3 regions of the Azorhizobium sp. AG788 genome follow, and region 3 is predicted to be linked to each of the others. Evidence: riboswitches for the same ligand, from Rfam matches in the RefSeq annotation. Region 3 holds a riboswitch; each other region holds the start of a gene.

Region 1 (4,509 bases), on a different contig from region 3:
ATGGCGAGCTTCTGTTCGGGCATGATGCGGGCGAACACGTGCACGCCCTGCACCCGCTGCGGGAGGGCGTCTTGCGGGAGCGCGGCAAGTTCAGGGCCGGTCAGGGCGCCTGCCTCGCTTTCGATCCCGGCCTGCCGGGCAATGGCGAGCGCGGTTGTAGGATAGTCGCCGGTGATCATCACCACCGAGATGCCGGCGCGGCGGGCCTCCGCAATGGCGCCGGGAACATCCGGACGCACCGGATCCGCGAAGGCGATCAGGCCGCCAAAGGCGAAGGGCCGGTCCTCGGGCGCCTCCGAAGCGTCCTGTGCCGCCCGGCTCGCCACCGCCAGCACCCGCAGCCCCTGCGCCGCCAGGCCGGAGACGTCGCGGTCGAGATCGGCGTGCTCGCCCGGGGTGAGCCCGCACAGATGTGCGATCGCCTCCGGCGCGCCCTTGGCGGCGAACAGGAGCCCGTCCGGCAGATGCCAGAGCTGGAGGAAAGCGAGACGGTCAGGCTGCAAGGGAAAGGTGGACAGGAGCGCCAGCGTCTCGTCTTCCGGCGCCGGAACCGCCGCATGCACGGCGCGGTCCATGGGATCGACGGGCTGGGGGGCGCTGGCAAGGCGTGCAAGGCGCAGCAGATCGCCCGCCGCGCCGGCAGGCGGGCCTGCGGGCGCGACCGGGACCGTTCGCCCGGCGACCTGCGCCGCGACGAGCGCCATGCGGTTCTCCGTCAGCGTCCCGGTCTTGTCGGTGCACAGGATGGTTGCGGCCCCCAGCGTCTCGATGACCGCGCTCCGCCGCACCAGCACCTTCTGCCGGGCCAGCCGGAAGGCCCCGAGCGCGAGGAAGATGGCGAGCACCATCGGGAATTCCTCGGGAACCAGCGCGATGGAGAGCGTGATCCCGGCAAGCGCACCCTCGATCCAGTCGTGCCGCAGCAGGCCGTAGACCAGCGTGACGAGACCACAGAAGCCGATGGCGAGGAGGCCGAGCTTGCCGATGAGGCGGCTCATGGTCTGCTGGAGCGGCGTGGCTGCGGTCTCGATGGTGGCGAGGGAGGCACCGATGCGCCCGAGACGGGTGTCGGCTCCGGTGCGCACCACCTGCACCACGCCCTGTCCGCGGACGTTGAGGGTGCCGGCGAAGATGGCGCAACTGTCCTCGCCGCCCGGCGCGCGGCTGAGCGCCTCGGCCATGCCGTCCGCGGCGACACGCTTCATGACGGGCACGGATTCCCCCGTGAGGGCGGATTCGTCCACGGTGAGGGCATCGCCAGCCACCACGGCCCCGTCAGCCGGTACGCGGTCGCCTTCGCCGATCAGCAGAAGGTCTCCGGGCACGATCTCGCGGGCCGGGATCCGCAGGTGGTCGCCGTCGCGGAGGACGCGTGCCACCGGCTCGGCCAGCGCCCGGAGCGCAGCGAGGGCGCGTTCGCTGCGGGCTTCCTGGAGGACCACGAGGCCGATGGAGACCAGCGCACCGGCGCTGAGAAGCAGGCCCTCGCCGATGTCGCCGAGGAGGAGATAAAGCCCCGCGGCGAGCAGCAGCAGCAGGAAGAGCGGCTCGCGCAGGGTTCCGCCGATGATAACGGCGAAGGAACGCGTCCGGCTCCGCTGGAGCGCATTCGGCCCGTGGCGCACGAGACGCTGGCGCGCCTCCTCGGCGGACAGTCCGGTCGGCGGAGTGGCCGCGGGGGGAGGCTGCGGCACGGAGGCAGCGGGAGAACGGGTGGCGAGCGGCATCGGGGACCTGTCTGGTCTCGGCACCGTCACCCTTGCCCTCGGGCGCACCGGGTGCCTTGATCCGACGCAACGCATGATGACGCTGCGTCGGAAGGCGGATCGGCTGCTCAGAACGCCTTGAAGGTGATGATGGTGCGGGTGTCCTGGATGCCCGGCAGCTTCTGCACCTTCTCGTTCACGAAGTGCCCGATGTCGGTGGCGTCGGGCACGTAGAACTTCACCAGCAGGTCAAAATCCCCGGCGGTGGAATAGATCTCCGAGGCGATCTCGGCATCGGCGAGGGCGTTCGCCACTTCATAGGACTTGCCGAGCTGGCACTTGATCTGAACGAAGAAGGGGGTCACCGCGAACTCCTCAGGGCATTTCAGGCGAAGCGGCGCGCGTGAAGAAAATGCAGCCGGCCATGGGCGGGAGCCTTGCCGCGATTCGCCTGACGGCGGAAAGCCCCGCGCGCCAGCGGGCTCCGTCCGGCGCCGGCACACGTTGGACAAAAGCCTCGCCCCTGACAAGGGACAGCCGCCGCCTCCCACCTTGAAGCGGCGGGAGGCGGCAGCTACATCTTCTTCCATCTCGTCGGGGTGCCGTCCGTCACGGGCGGCTGAGAGGCCAACGCCAACCCGCGAACCTGATCCGGATCATGCCGGCGGAGGGAACCGAGACTGCGGCGCGCTTGCGTCCGCGCTCCCCGTCCGTGGAAGCGAGGCGCCAGATGAGCCAGAAGTCTCCCCCCATCGCCGTAACCATCGCCGGCTCGGATTCCAGCGGCGGCGCCGGCATCCAGGCGGACCTCAAGACCTTCTCCGCCCTCGGCGTCTACGGGGCGAGCGTCATCACCGCCCTGACCGCGCAGAATACGCTCGGCGTCACCGCCATCCACGACGCGCCGCCCGATTTCATCACCGCCCAGATGGACGCCGTCTTCTCCGACCTCAAGGTCGCGGCGGTGAAGATCGGCATGCTCTCGCGCCCCGCCACCATCGCGGCGGTGGCGGATGCGCTTGAACGGCTCGGGGCGCGCAACATCGTGCTGGATCCGGTCATGGTCGCCGCCTCCGGTGCCCGCCTGCTGGAAGACGCGGCCATCGCCACCCTCAAGACGCGCCTGCTACCGCTCGCCGACGTGGTGACCCCCAATCTGCCGGAAGCGGCCGCTCTGCTGAACGCGCCGGTCGCAGCGGACGAGGCCGCCATGCGGACGCAGGGCGAGGCTCTGCTGGCACTGGGCGCCAAGGCGGTGCTCATGAAGGGCGGGCATGGCGAGGGCGCGGAAAGCGTCGATCTTCTGGTGACGCGCGACGCCGTTCTGCGCCTGCCGGCGCCGCGCCACGCCACGCGCAACACCCATGGCACCGGCTGCACCCTCTCCTCGGCCATTGCGTCGGGCCTCGCGCGCGGGCTGACGCTCGCCGAGGCCGTGCGGGCGGCCAAGACCTATATCACCGGTGCCATTGCCGCCGCCGATCAACTGGAGGTGGGGCAGGGGCATGGTCCCGTCCACCACTTCCATGCCCTGTGGGGGCAGGCGGGGCTCTAAGGGCCGCTTTTGCTTGCTCCGTGCCGCTCCTTGCCGCTATCGTCCGAGGAAACGGACGAGTGTTCGGTAAAAGGGAGCGTCATGGCGCAGCGCGAGAAACCCCCGGAGCGGGGCAGCGGATTGGAACCGGGCGCCCATGCGATCACGGGCCAGCTTGGCAAGACCATCCAGCGGCTGCGGAAGGCCTATAATCTCTCGCTGTCGGACCTCGCCGAACAGTCGGGCGTGGCCAAGTCCATCATCAGCCAGATCGAGCGCAACGAGACCAATCCGACGCTCGCCACGGTCTGGCGCCTGTCGCAGGCGCTGGATGTGACGGTGGAGCGGGTGCTGGCCTCCTCCGACGAGGCGCCCTTCGTCGAGAAGCTGACCCGCGCCGACACGCCCATGCTCCAGTCGGAGGACGGCCTGTGCCGCCTCGCCATCATCGGCTGGATCAAGACGGTGGAGTGGCTGCAATATTACGACTTCCACGCTGAGCCCGGCGGCGTCCTCGATTCCGAGGGGCATCAGCTCGGGTCCATCGAGTGCCTCTCCGTGCTGGAGGGCGAGCTTGAGGTGGAAGTGGGCGGCGTCATCGAGACCGCCAAAGCCGGTGAGACGCTGCGCTATCGCTGCGACCGCCAGCACGTCATCCGCAATGTCGGCAGTGTGCCGGCGCATGCGCTGATGGTCTGCCTGCTCAAGGCTGCCGTGCTCGACTGAGCGGCCCGATGGCGGCGCGGGCGCCGCCATCGCGTTCTTCCGGGTCCATTCGGATCAGTACACGTCCCGCCGGTAACGGCCGTCCTGCGCGATGGCTTCCAGCGCATCGGCCCCGAGGATGTCGGTCAGCGCCTGATGCACCGCCGGCGCCATCCCCTTGAGGCTCCCGCAGACGTAGATGGCCGCGCCCTCGGCGACCCACGCCTTCACGCGGTCGGCCTCGCGCTTCAGCACATCCTGCACATAGAGCTTCTCCGCATCGCGCGAGAAGGCGGTGTCCAGCCGCTCCAGCGCGCCCGAAGCCGTCCAGCCGGCCAGCTCCTCGCGGAAATAGAAGTCCTTGTCCGCATTGCGCTCGCCGAAGATCAGCCAGTTGCGGTCCTGCCCCGCGTGAATGCGGGCTTTGAGCAGGCTACGCAGGCCGGCAAGACCGGTGCCGTTGCCGATGAGGATCAGCGGGCGCCCGTCCGACGGGGCATGGAAGCCGGAGTTCGGACGGATGCGCAGCGCCACCGTGCCGCCGATGGGTGCGTGGACCGTGAG
Region 2 (4,509 bases), on a different contig from region 3:
ACTCGCGCCGGGCGGCCGCCTCCGCCGTCTCGCCCACGTCCACCCCGCCGCCGGGCAGATGCCAGCCGGGCGTATAGGTGTGGCGCACAAGAAGCACGCGGTCGTCGCGGATGGCGATGGCCCGCACGCCCAGCGTCATGCCATGACGCAGGCGGCGGACGAACGGGGCGATGGGAAGCAGGGAGCGGAGCAGCCACATGCCGGACATTTGCCCGCGTGGCGGCACGCGGCGCAAGGCGTCCTCAGGCGTATTCCGCCTCGATGGCGCGGGCGCGGACGAAGGCCGGGCGTTCGGCGCAGCGCGCGAGATAGGCGGTGAAGGAGGGGCGCGGCTCCAGCATCTTGAAGACCTGGATGAAATAGCCGAGGTCCGTGGCGAGCAGCGTGTCGGCGGCCGTGAACCGCTCGCCCACCAGGAAGGGATGGGTGCTGAGGCGGGCGTCCAGCACCGACATAACCTTCTCGAAGCTGCCCCAGCCGGCGGCGCTGGTGGGCAGTTCCACACCCTTCATCTTCTGCACCAGTGCCGGCTCCACGCAGGAGGCGACGAAGATCATCCAGTGCAGGAAGGGGCCGCGCTCGGGATCGCCCAGCGGCGGGGAAAGGCCGGCCTCGGGAAAACGGTCGGCCACGTAGAGCGCGATGGCGCCGCTCTCGGCGATGGGGATGCCACGATCCACCAGCGCGGGCACCTTGCCCATGGGATTGGCGGCGAGCAACTCGGCATCATCGATGCCGTCGCCGCCATTCAGGTCCACGCGGACCAGTTCATAGGGAGCGCCCGTCTCCTCCAGCAGCCAGAGTGTGCGGAAGGCGCGGGTTCTGGGCGACCAGAAGAGTTTCACGGCGGCGCTCCCTCAAGGTCATGTCTCAGGAGAAGAACATGACCGGCACGTCGTCGCACGTCGAGTGGGGCGCGCGGCAATCCACACCGGCATCCCGGCCGCGGCACAGGCAGCCGGCCGGCACCGCGTCCGTCGGGGGCACGGCGCTTTCGACTTCAGGTTCGGGGGAGGGAGGCCGCTGGCCATCCCGGATCTGCGGGTGAGGCGTCATGGGCAATCTCCACGGCACGCGGCCGCGTCTGTCTGGGTGGGGCGTCTGCCCCTGCATGCCAAATTAATTGCACACCAGCTAATTTGGAGCAATGCAGAATCGCGGCCCCTGCCATGAAATGATTGTGTGCAACACAATTGCGTCGCGTGATATAAACAGCCGTTCACAGAGACGGCCCTTGCCATGTCCACCTTCTGCCTCGACGACCTGCTGTGCTTCGCCGTCTATTCCGCCGAACACGCCTTCACGCGCGCCTACCGCCCGCTGCTGAAGGCGCTGGATGTGACCTATCCGCAGTATCTGCTGCTGGTGCTGCTCTGGAACAAGGACGGCCAGAGCGTGAAGGAACTGGGCGAGCAGCTGCATCTGGATTCCGGCACGCTGACGCCGCTGCTCAAGCGCCTGGAGGGCGCGGGCTTCGTGCGCCGCGCCCGGAATGCGGCTGACGAGCGGGTGGTGAACATCACGCTCACGCCCGAGGGGCGGGCTTTGCAAGCCAAGGCGCAGGAGGTCGTCCAGTCCATGGGCGAGGCCATCGGCCTGTGCGCCGAGGACCGGGAAAGCCTGCGCGTCCAGCTCACGGAATTGCGCGATCGCCTGAACGCCGCCGTCGAATAGGCGGCGACGCCGCCTGCGGTCGGCCCGCCGCATTGCGACGGCGGGCGAAACGTGGCACTGCCTCCCCCGCGCCGAGATGGCGCAATGGTTTTCCTTGCCGCCGAAGCATCGTGCGGCGATAATGACTTGACGGCCTGGGGTGCCGCGCGTCACGCGCGGCTGAGATCACACCCATCGAACCTGTCTGGGTCATGCCAGCGTAGGGAGGAGCCGATGAGCGAGAGCTTGTCGCATCACGATTCCGCATCTTCGTCCGCCCATTCCGCGCGCGCATCCGGTGCGCGGCCGCGCGTCGCCATCGTCGGCGGCGGCGTCATGGGCCTGTCCATCGCCTGGCGGCTCGCGGAAGCCGGCTGCACGGTGGAGATCTTCGAGCAGGGCCGCACGGGCCTTGGCGCCAGCCATGCGGCGGCCGGCATGCTTGCCGCCTGCGCCGAGGCGGAACCCGGCGAGGAGGGGCTTCTGGCCCTCAATCGCGAGAGCCAGCGCCTGTGGCCCTCCTTTGCCGCCGATCTGGAGGCCGCCTCCGGCATGGCGGTGGACCTGCGCACGGACGGCACCATCGTTCTCGCCCTCAATGCGGACGATGCGGCCAAGCTCCGCCACCTCATCACCTTCCAGCAGGGCCTCGGCCTGCCGGTGGAGTGGCTGAACGGAGCGGAGGTGCGCCGGCGCGAGCCCCATCTCGCCACCAAGCTCGCAGGCGCCGTGTGGTGCCCCGAGGACCATCAGGTGGACAATCGCAAGGTGGCGGCCGCCTTGCGCGTCGCGGCGCTGAAGGCCGGCGCGACGCTGCATGAGGACATGCCCGTCGAGCGCGTGGAGGTCGTGGACGGTCGCGCCCGTGCCGTCATCGCGAAGGGCGAGCGCTTCGCGGCGGATATCGTGGTTCTGGCCGCAGGCGCATGGTCGCGCGGCGTTGCCATCACCCCCGCGACACCGCTGCCGGTGCGGCCGGTGAAGGGGCAGATGCTGGCGCTCGCCATGGACCCGGCCGCGCCCATCCTGAGCCATGTGGTGTGGGCGCCGGGCACGTATCTCGTGCCGCGCAAGGACGGGCGGCTCATCGTCGGGGCGACGGTGGAGGAGCGCGGCTTCAATGCCGATCTCACCGCCGGCGGGCAGCTGGCGCTGCTCACCCATGCCTGGCGGGCGCTGCCCACCATCGAGGAACTGCCGATCCTCGAGCAATGGGTCGGCTTCCGCCCCGGCAGCCGGGACGACGCGCCCATTCTCGGCCGCAGCGCCGAGGTGGAGGGGTTGGTGTTCGCCACCGGCCATCACCGCAACGGCATCCTGCTGCTGCCGGTGACGGCGGAGGCGATCTCGCGCCTCATCCTCGAGGGTGAGACCGACCCGGTGATCGCGCCCTTCGTGGCCGAGCGCTTCCTGCCGCGCGCGGCAGCGGAATGAACCCGGCCGCGTGACGAACGAAAACGTCCGTGGCAGCGTTGGACCTGAAAGCACAGACATAAGGCGAGAGGCGAGGACGTGAAGCAACTGCGCGTGAACGGCAAGGATGAGCAGATGGCGGTGGAGACGGTGGCCGATCTCCTCGGCGCCGTGGGGCTCGATGCCACCCGCAAGGGCATTGCGGTGGCCGTGAACGGCGCCGTCGTCTCCCGCCGCGCCTGGGAGGCCACCGTGCTCGCCTCGGGCGATGCTGTGGAGATCATCCACGCCAAGCAGGGTGGCTGATTAAAACGCTGCCGCCAGAAATTTGAGCGCCGGATCAGCCGGCCGGAAAGAGACCGACATGAACGTGAACGTTCCCGTCCCGAGCACGCTGGCCGATCCGCTGGTGATCGCCGGCCGTACCTTTTCCTCGCGCCTGTTCCTCGGCACGGCGGGCTATCCCAACCAGAAGATGTTTCTCGATGCGCTGGAGGCCTCCGGTTCGGAAATGGCCACCGCCTCCATCCGCCGCATGAGCCTTGAGGGCTATGAGGAGAGCCTTGCGGACCTTCTTACCGGCCGCGTGCATATCCTGCCCAACACCGCCGGCTGCCAGACCGCCAAGGACGCCATCCTCACCGCCGAACTGGCGCGCGAGGCGCTGGAGACGGACTGGGTGAAGCTGGAGGTGATCGGCGACCGCGAGCTGCTCTATCCCAACGTGGAAGAGCTGCTGAAGGCCACCGAGGAACTGGTGAACCGGGGCTTCGTGGTGCTGCCCTATTGCAATGACGATCCTGTCACCTGCCAGAAGCTGGCGGATCTCGGCGCCGCCACCGTGATGCCGCTCGGTTCCATGATCGGCACCGGCCTTGGCATTGCCAATCCGCACATGATCGAGCTGATCTGCGCCCGCTCGCCGGTGCCCGTCGTGCTGGATGCCGGCATCGGTACGGCCTCCGATGCCGCGCAGGCGATGGAGCTCGGCTGTGCTGCGGTACTGCTCAATACGGCGGTGTCCAAGGCCCACGATCCGGTGCGCATGGCCCGCGCCTTCCGCTACGCGGTGGAAGGCGGGCGTCTGGCGCGCCTCGCCGGCCGCATCCCGAAGAAGCTGCACGCGGAAGCCTCCAGCCCCGAATTCGGCCTGGTCGGCAGCTGATCTCAGCCATCTGCCGGGTCCCGAGGGACCCGGCATCGCGTTTCAGTCCTCGAACTTCTCTGTGGCGTCGGCGGTGCCGTGCACCCAATAGCCCGATGCCCGCAACCAGCCGGGCGGCACCTGCCGCTCGCCGAGCAGATGCGCGCGGATGGCCCGTGTGACCGAGGCTTCGGCGGCGAGCCAGACGAACGTGCCGGCCGGGATGTCGATGCCCTTGAGATGGTCGAGCAGAGGCCGGACCTCCCGCGGATCGCGCCGGTGGACCCAGAGGGCGGTGA
Region 3 (4,509 bases):
CGCCACCATCTGGCTCGCGGACATCAAGGACTTCGCCGAGATGAACAGCGTGTGGGACCAGTGGGTGGACAAGGACAATCCGCCGGCCCGCGCCACCAGCGAAGGCAAGCTGGCCGCTCCGCAGTTCAAGGTCGAGATCATCGTCGTCGCGGCCAAGCCCTGATCGGCGTGTCCTGATCGGCTAGTCCTGATCGGTATCCCGGCGAGGGCCTGATCCCTCGCCGGGTTCAAAGCCGCGCTTGAGCCATTGGCAGGCCCTCGCATTTGCCGGAAACTACAGACCGCGCCCGCACAAAAGAGAATCGGGCGCCACCTTCTGTCTTCCGGAGTGCGTTTCGTGGCCTTTGCTTGCACCATTCCCGCCGTCCCCACCGTCCAGCAGGATGACGATGCCATCCGCATCACCCGCTGGGATTTCGCGCCTGGCGCCGTCACCGGTTGGCACCGGCACGACTGGCCCTATTTCGTGGTGATGCTCACGGACGGCATCCTGCGCGTCCACAACGGCACGGACGTCATCGACAATCCGTTGAAGGCTGGCCAGTCCTATGGTCGCAAGGAAGGCATCACCCACGACGTGATGAACGGCTCGCCGCACCCGATCGCCTTCGTCGAGATCGAGATCAAGAAGCCCGAGGCGCTCTGATCGCCGACCGGCCGCCTCGTCCGCGGGGCGGTCGATTCCTTGGCGCGCCGTCGTCCGGCGCAGTCAGATTGTCGTGGATTGAATGGTACAGCTGGGTGGGCTCGAACCACCGACCTCCGGTTCCACAGACCGGCGCTCTAACCAACTGAGCTACAGCTGCAAGACCCTTCGCGCGTCGCGTCGAAGTAGGCGCGGAACCTACTTTGCGGTTTTGCGCATTGCAAGGGGGCTCCGGGGTCTTTCTGCGAACCTTCGGTCCGGTCATCCACACCCTTGTGCGCCCCAAAAGAAACGCCGCGCCATGGGGGCCATGGCGCGGCGCATGTCGTCAGGCGGAGGGCGGCGCAGCCACCTCCGGGGCGGGCTGGTAGATCTCGCCGCCGCTTGCGCGGAACTTCTCGGCCATCTCAGCCATGCCGCTCTGGGCGATGTCGCCGGCCTCGATCTTCAGCTCCTGGCTGATCTTCATGGAGCAGAATTTCGGCCCGCACATGGAGCAGAAGTGCGCCACCTTCGCGCCTTCCGCCGGCAGGGTCTCGTCGTGATAGGCCTCCGCCGTCTCCGGATCGAGGGAGAGCGCGAACTGGTCGCGCCAGCGGAAGGAGAAGCGCGCACGAGACAGTGCATCGTCCCGGATGCGCGCGGCGGGATGGCCCTTGGCAAGGTCGGCCGCATGGGCGGCGATCTTGTAGGAGATCACGCCGGCCTTCACGTCGTCGCGATCCGGAAGGCCGAGATGCTCCTTCGGTGTCACGTAGCAGAGCATGGCGGTGCCGAACCAGCCGATCATCGCCGCGCCGATGGCCGAGGAAATGTGATCGTAGCCGGGGGAGATGTCGGTCACGAGCGGGCCAAGCGTATAGAAGGGCGCCTCGTGGCAGAGCTTGAGCTGCTTCTCCACATTCTCGCGGATGAGGTGCATGGGCACGTGGCCCGGCCCCTCGATCATCACCTGCACGTCGTGCTTCCAGGCGATCTCGGTGAGTTCACCCAGCGTCTCCAGCTCGGCGAACTGGGCGGTGTCATTGGCGTCGGCAATCGAGCCGGGGCGCAGGCCATCGCCCAGCGAGAAGGCGACGTCATACTGGGCGAGGATCTCGCACAGCTCCTCGAAATGCTCGTAGAGGAAGCTCTCCTTGTGGTGGGCGAGGCACCACTTGGCCATGATCGAGCCGCCGCGCGAGACGATGCCTGTGACGCGGTTTGCGGTGAGCGGGATATAGGGGAGGCGCACGCCCGCGTGGACGGTGATGTAGTCCACGCCCTGCTCGGCCTGCTCGATCACCGTGTCGCGGAAGATCTCCCAGTTGAGGTCCTCAACCACGCCGTTGACCTTCTCCAGCGCCTGATAGATCGGCACCGTGCCGATCGGCACCGGCGCGTTGCGGATGATCCATTCGCGTATGGTGTGGATGTTCTTGCCGGTGGAGAGGTCCATCACCGTGTCGCCCCCCCAGCGGATGGCCCACACCAGCTTGTCCACCTCTTCCGCAACGCCCGAGGTCACCGCCGAATTGCCGATGTTGGCGTTGATCTTCACGAGGAAGTTGCGACCGATGGCCATGGGCTCGGTCTCGAGATGGTTGATGTTGGACGGGATGATGGCCCGCCCGCGCGCCACTTCCTGCCGCACGAACTCGCCCGTGATGTCGGCGGGAATCGCCGCGCCAAGGCCCATGGCCTGGTGCTTGGGGTGGGCGCCGCCATTGGCGCGGGCGAGATTCTCACGCGCCGCCACATATTCCATTTCCGGCGTCACGATGCCGGCCTTGGCGTAAGCCATCTGGGTCGGGCGCCTGCCGGCCTTCGCGCGCAGCGGCTTGCGGCCGGTGCGGTCGAAGGCGGGCAGGTGGCTCACCTGGCCGGGCTTCAGGCCGTCGTCCTCCGGCTTCTGGGCACGACCTTCCACCTCTTCGACGTCGCCGCGATCAAGCACCCACTGGCGGCGCAGTTCGGGCAGGCCCTTGGTGAGATCGATGATGGCGTCGGGGTCCGTATAGGGGCCGGAGGTGTCATAGACGCGCACCGGCCGCTCGCTTGGATCGGACAGGCCGATCTCGCGCATGGCGACTTTCACAGCCGGATTCTCGGCCGGAATGAAGACCTTGCGGGAATGGGGAAGGGGCCCCGTCGTCACCTTGAGGGCTGAGGTGGAGGCTTCGTCGAGCATACGGATCTCCTTCAAGCTCGCGCTTCAAATGAGACCCGGGATGAGCTTCAGGAGCAGGTTTGCCTGAGAAACGTCCCAACGGGACCGCACGTGGCGCCAGGCTGATTCCGATCCCTTCGCCGGCATGACCCGGATCAGGTTCGAAGGGTCATCGTGGCGCCGGGGACCATTACGGCCGGACCGGAAGACGATATCTCAGCCCCCTCGCGGGGCCCCCCTTGGAATAAGACCAGTCTGGGAGGCCGCGTGCCGGGTGTCAATCTTGCGGTGCAACACGCGTTACACCGCAAGCCCTTGCAATTTCGGAAGCGCACGGCGTCGGAGGACTGGTGCGGACCTGTGTTGATACCGGGTTGGGCGGGGCTCAGAGGGCGCCAAGGGCCTCCCACAGGGGCACGCGGATGCGCAGGCACCAGTCCGCGCTTTCTCCCACGATCTCCCTCTGACCTTCGGGGCTGGTGATCACGTTGCCGTCACGGGCGAGCGGCGTACCGCTGGCGGCGAGGCGGTTCACGATGGTGTCGGTGAGCGCGCCATGCTCCGGCGTGATGCCCGTGGCGAGGGCGTGGAACACCGCCCCCTCCATGGTGGTGAGGTTGAGACCGGAGCCCGTGAGCGGCGTGGCGATGGCGGCGGTCGCTGCCCGCTGCTCGGCCACTTCCTGCGCCAGCAGGCGGTTGAGGCGCACCGCCGCGTCGTTGCGCGGAAGCTGCTGCGGGGGAATGGCGATGGCCTGCCCGGAGCCGACCAGCACGCCGGCGATCTCCACCATGGATGGTGCGCCCGGCTGGTCCTTCAGTTCCGGCAGGGCCACCAGATCGTCGAGACTGCGGGGCCGCTCCGCCAACGCCGCAAACAGCGGCTTGTAGAAACGGTCAGGGAGCTGCGCCTTGCCAGCGGGAACATCGAGCTCCGTGCGTGCCTCGTGGGGCGGAATGGTGAGGGCGAGGCCGAAGGTGCGCAGATGGGCGTCGCGCTGGCCGTCCGCAATCCGGCGCGGGCCGCGGGCATAAAGATCGCGGCGGAACGGCCGGCTCACCAGATAGTCCTTCAGCGTCTCGCGCAGCGGCCCGGCCGGAACCTCCTCCAACAACTGCCGCTGCTCCGGCTTGAGCGCGAGGTCGGGGAAATTGTCGATGAGCGAGGCCGAGCCGATGAAGCCGAGCTTGGCCTCGGCCAGTTCCGCCGCCGTGTCCATGTGATACTGCGGGTGCCAGTTGGCATTGAGATATTCATGGGCGAGATAGACGGCCCGGTTGGGCGCGCCGGACTTGTCGCTGCCCTTGCGCAACTGGTCCAGCAGGGCGGCATTGCCGAGTACGCCGGAGCCCGCCGCCTGAAGGCGCTCGATCCACTCAAGCCCCTTCATGACCTGCACATCGCTGCGCTCGCGGCCGAGGCGGGAATGTTCCAGCAGGAGGCGCTGCATGGGCAGCAGCGCCGTCCAGCCTGGCATGGCGTTGTAGGTCACCGAGACCATGCCGCCCGGCTTGACCCGCTCGCGCATGAAGCGGGTGATGTTGTGCCGGTCCTCCGGTGCGATCCAGGACCAGACGCCGTGCAGCGTCACCATGTCGAACTCGGGCAGGTCCGAGCGGCCGAGCATTTCCGCGAAGCTGAGCTCGAGGAAGGTGATGTTGGACAGGCCGGCGGCCTTCGCCATGGCGCGGGCGCGGGCGATCTGCGCCGGGTT

The links. Region 3 has a riboswitch for thiamine pyrophosphate ahead of thiC (phosphomethylpyrimidine synthase ThiC). Riboswitches for the same ligand answer to the same signal wherever they lie in the genome.
Region 1: linked by a shared signal. The riboswitch ahead of thiD (bifunctional hydroxymethylpyrimidine kinase/phosphomethylpyrimidine kinase) and the one ahead of thiC (phosphomethylpyrimidine synthase ThiC) in region 3 are both predicted to bind thiamine pyrophosphate.
Region 2: linked by a shared signal. The riboswitch ahead of thiO (glycine oxidase ThiO) and the one ahead of thiC (phosphomethylpyrimidine synthase ThiC) in region 3 are both predicted to bind thiamine pyrophosphate.

What each region holds. Positions count from the first base shown of each region.
Region 1 covers NZ_SOBM01000004.1:468,792-473,300, forward strand. Annotated here, with positions in the region: gene DFO45_RS12905 (cation-translocating P-type ATPase) at 1-1,727, opposite strand, end outside; gene DFO45_RS12910 (Lrp/AsnC ligand binding domain-containing protein) at 1,835-2,071, opposite strand; TPP riboswitch at 2,292-2,397, shown strand; gene thiD (bifunctional hydroxymethylpyrimidine kinase/phosphomethylpyrimidine kinase) at 2,437-3,261, shown strand; gene DFO45_RS12920 (helix-turn-helix domain-containing protein) at 3,343-3,966, shown strand; gene DFO45_RS12925 (PepSY domain-containing protein) at 4,021-4,509, opposite strand, start outside.
Region 2 covers NZ_SOBM01000001.1:681,433-685,941, forward strand. Annotated here, with positions in the region: gene DFO45_RS03110 (NUDIX domain-containing protein) at 1-199, opposite strand, end outside; gene DFO45_RS03115 (glutathione S-transferase family protein) at 243-845, opposite strand; gene DFO45_RS03120 (MarR family transcriptional regulator) at 1,240-1,674, shown strand; TPP riboswitch at 1,800-1,899, shown strand; gene thiO (glycine oxidase ThiO) at 1,888-3,087, shown strand; gene thiS (sulfur carrier protein ThiS) at 3,166-3,372, shown strand; gene DFO45_RS03135 (thiazole synthase) at 3,431-4,231, shown strand; gene DFO45_RS03140 (siderophore-interacting protein) at 4,274-4,509, opposite strand, start outside.
Region 3 covers NZ_SOBM01000002.1:693,300-697,808, reverse strand. Annotated here, with positions in the region: gene DFO45_RS07350 (RidA family protein) at 1-163, shown strand, start outside; gene DFO45_RS07345 (cupin domain-containing protein) at 338-646, shown strand; tRNA gene DFO45_RS07340 (tRNA-His) at 730-806, opposite strand; gene thiC (phosphomethylpyrimidine synthase ThiC) at 975-2,816, opposite strand; TPP riboswitch at 2,910-3,045, opposite strand; gene DFO45_RS07330 (class I SAM-dependent methyltransferase) at 3,181-4,509, opposite strand, start outside.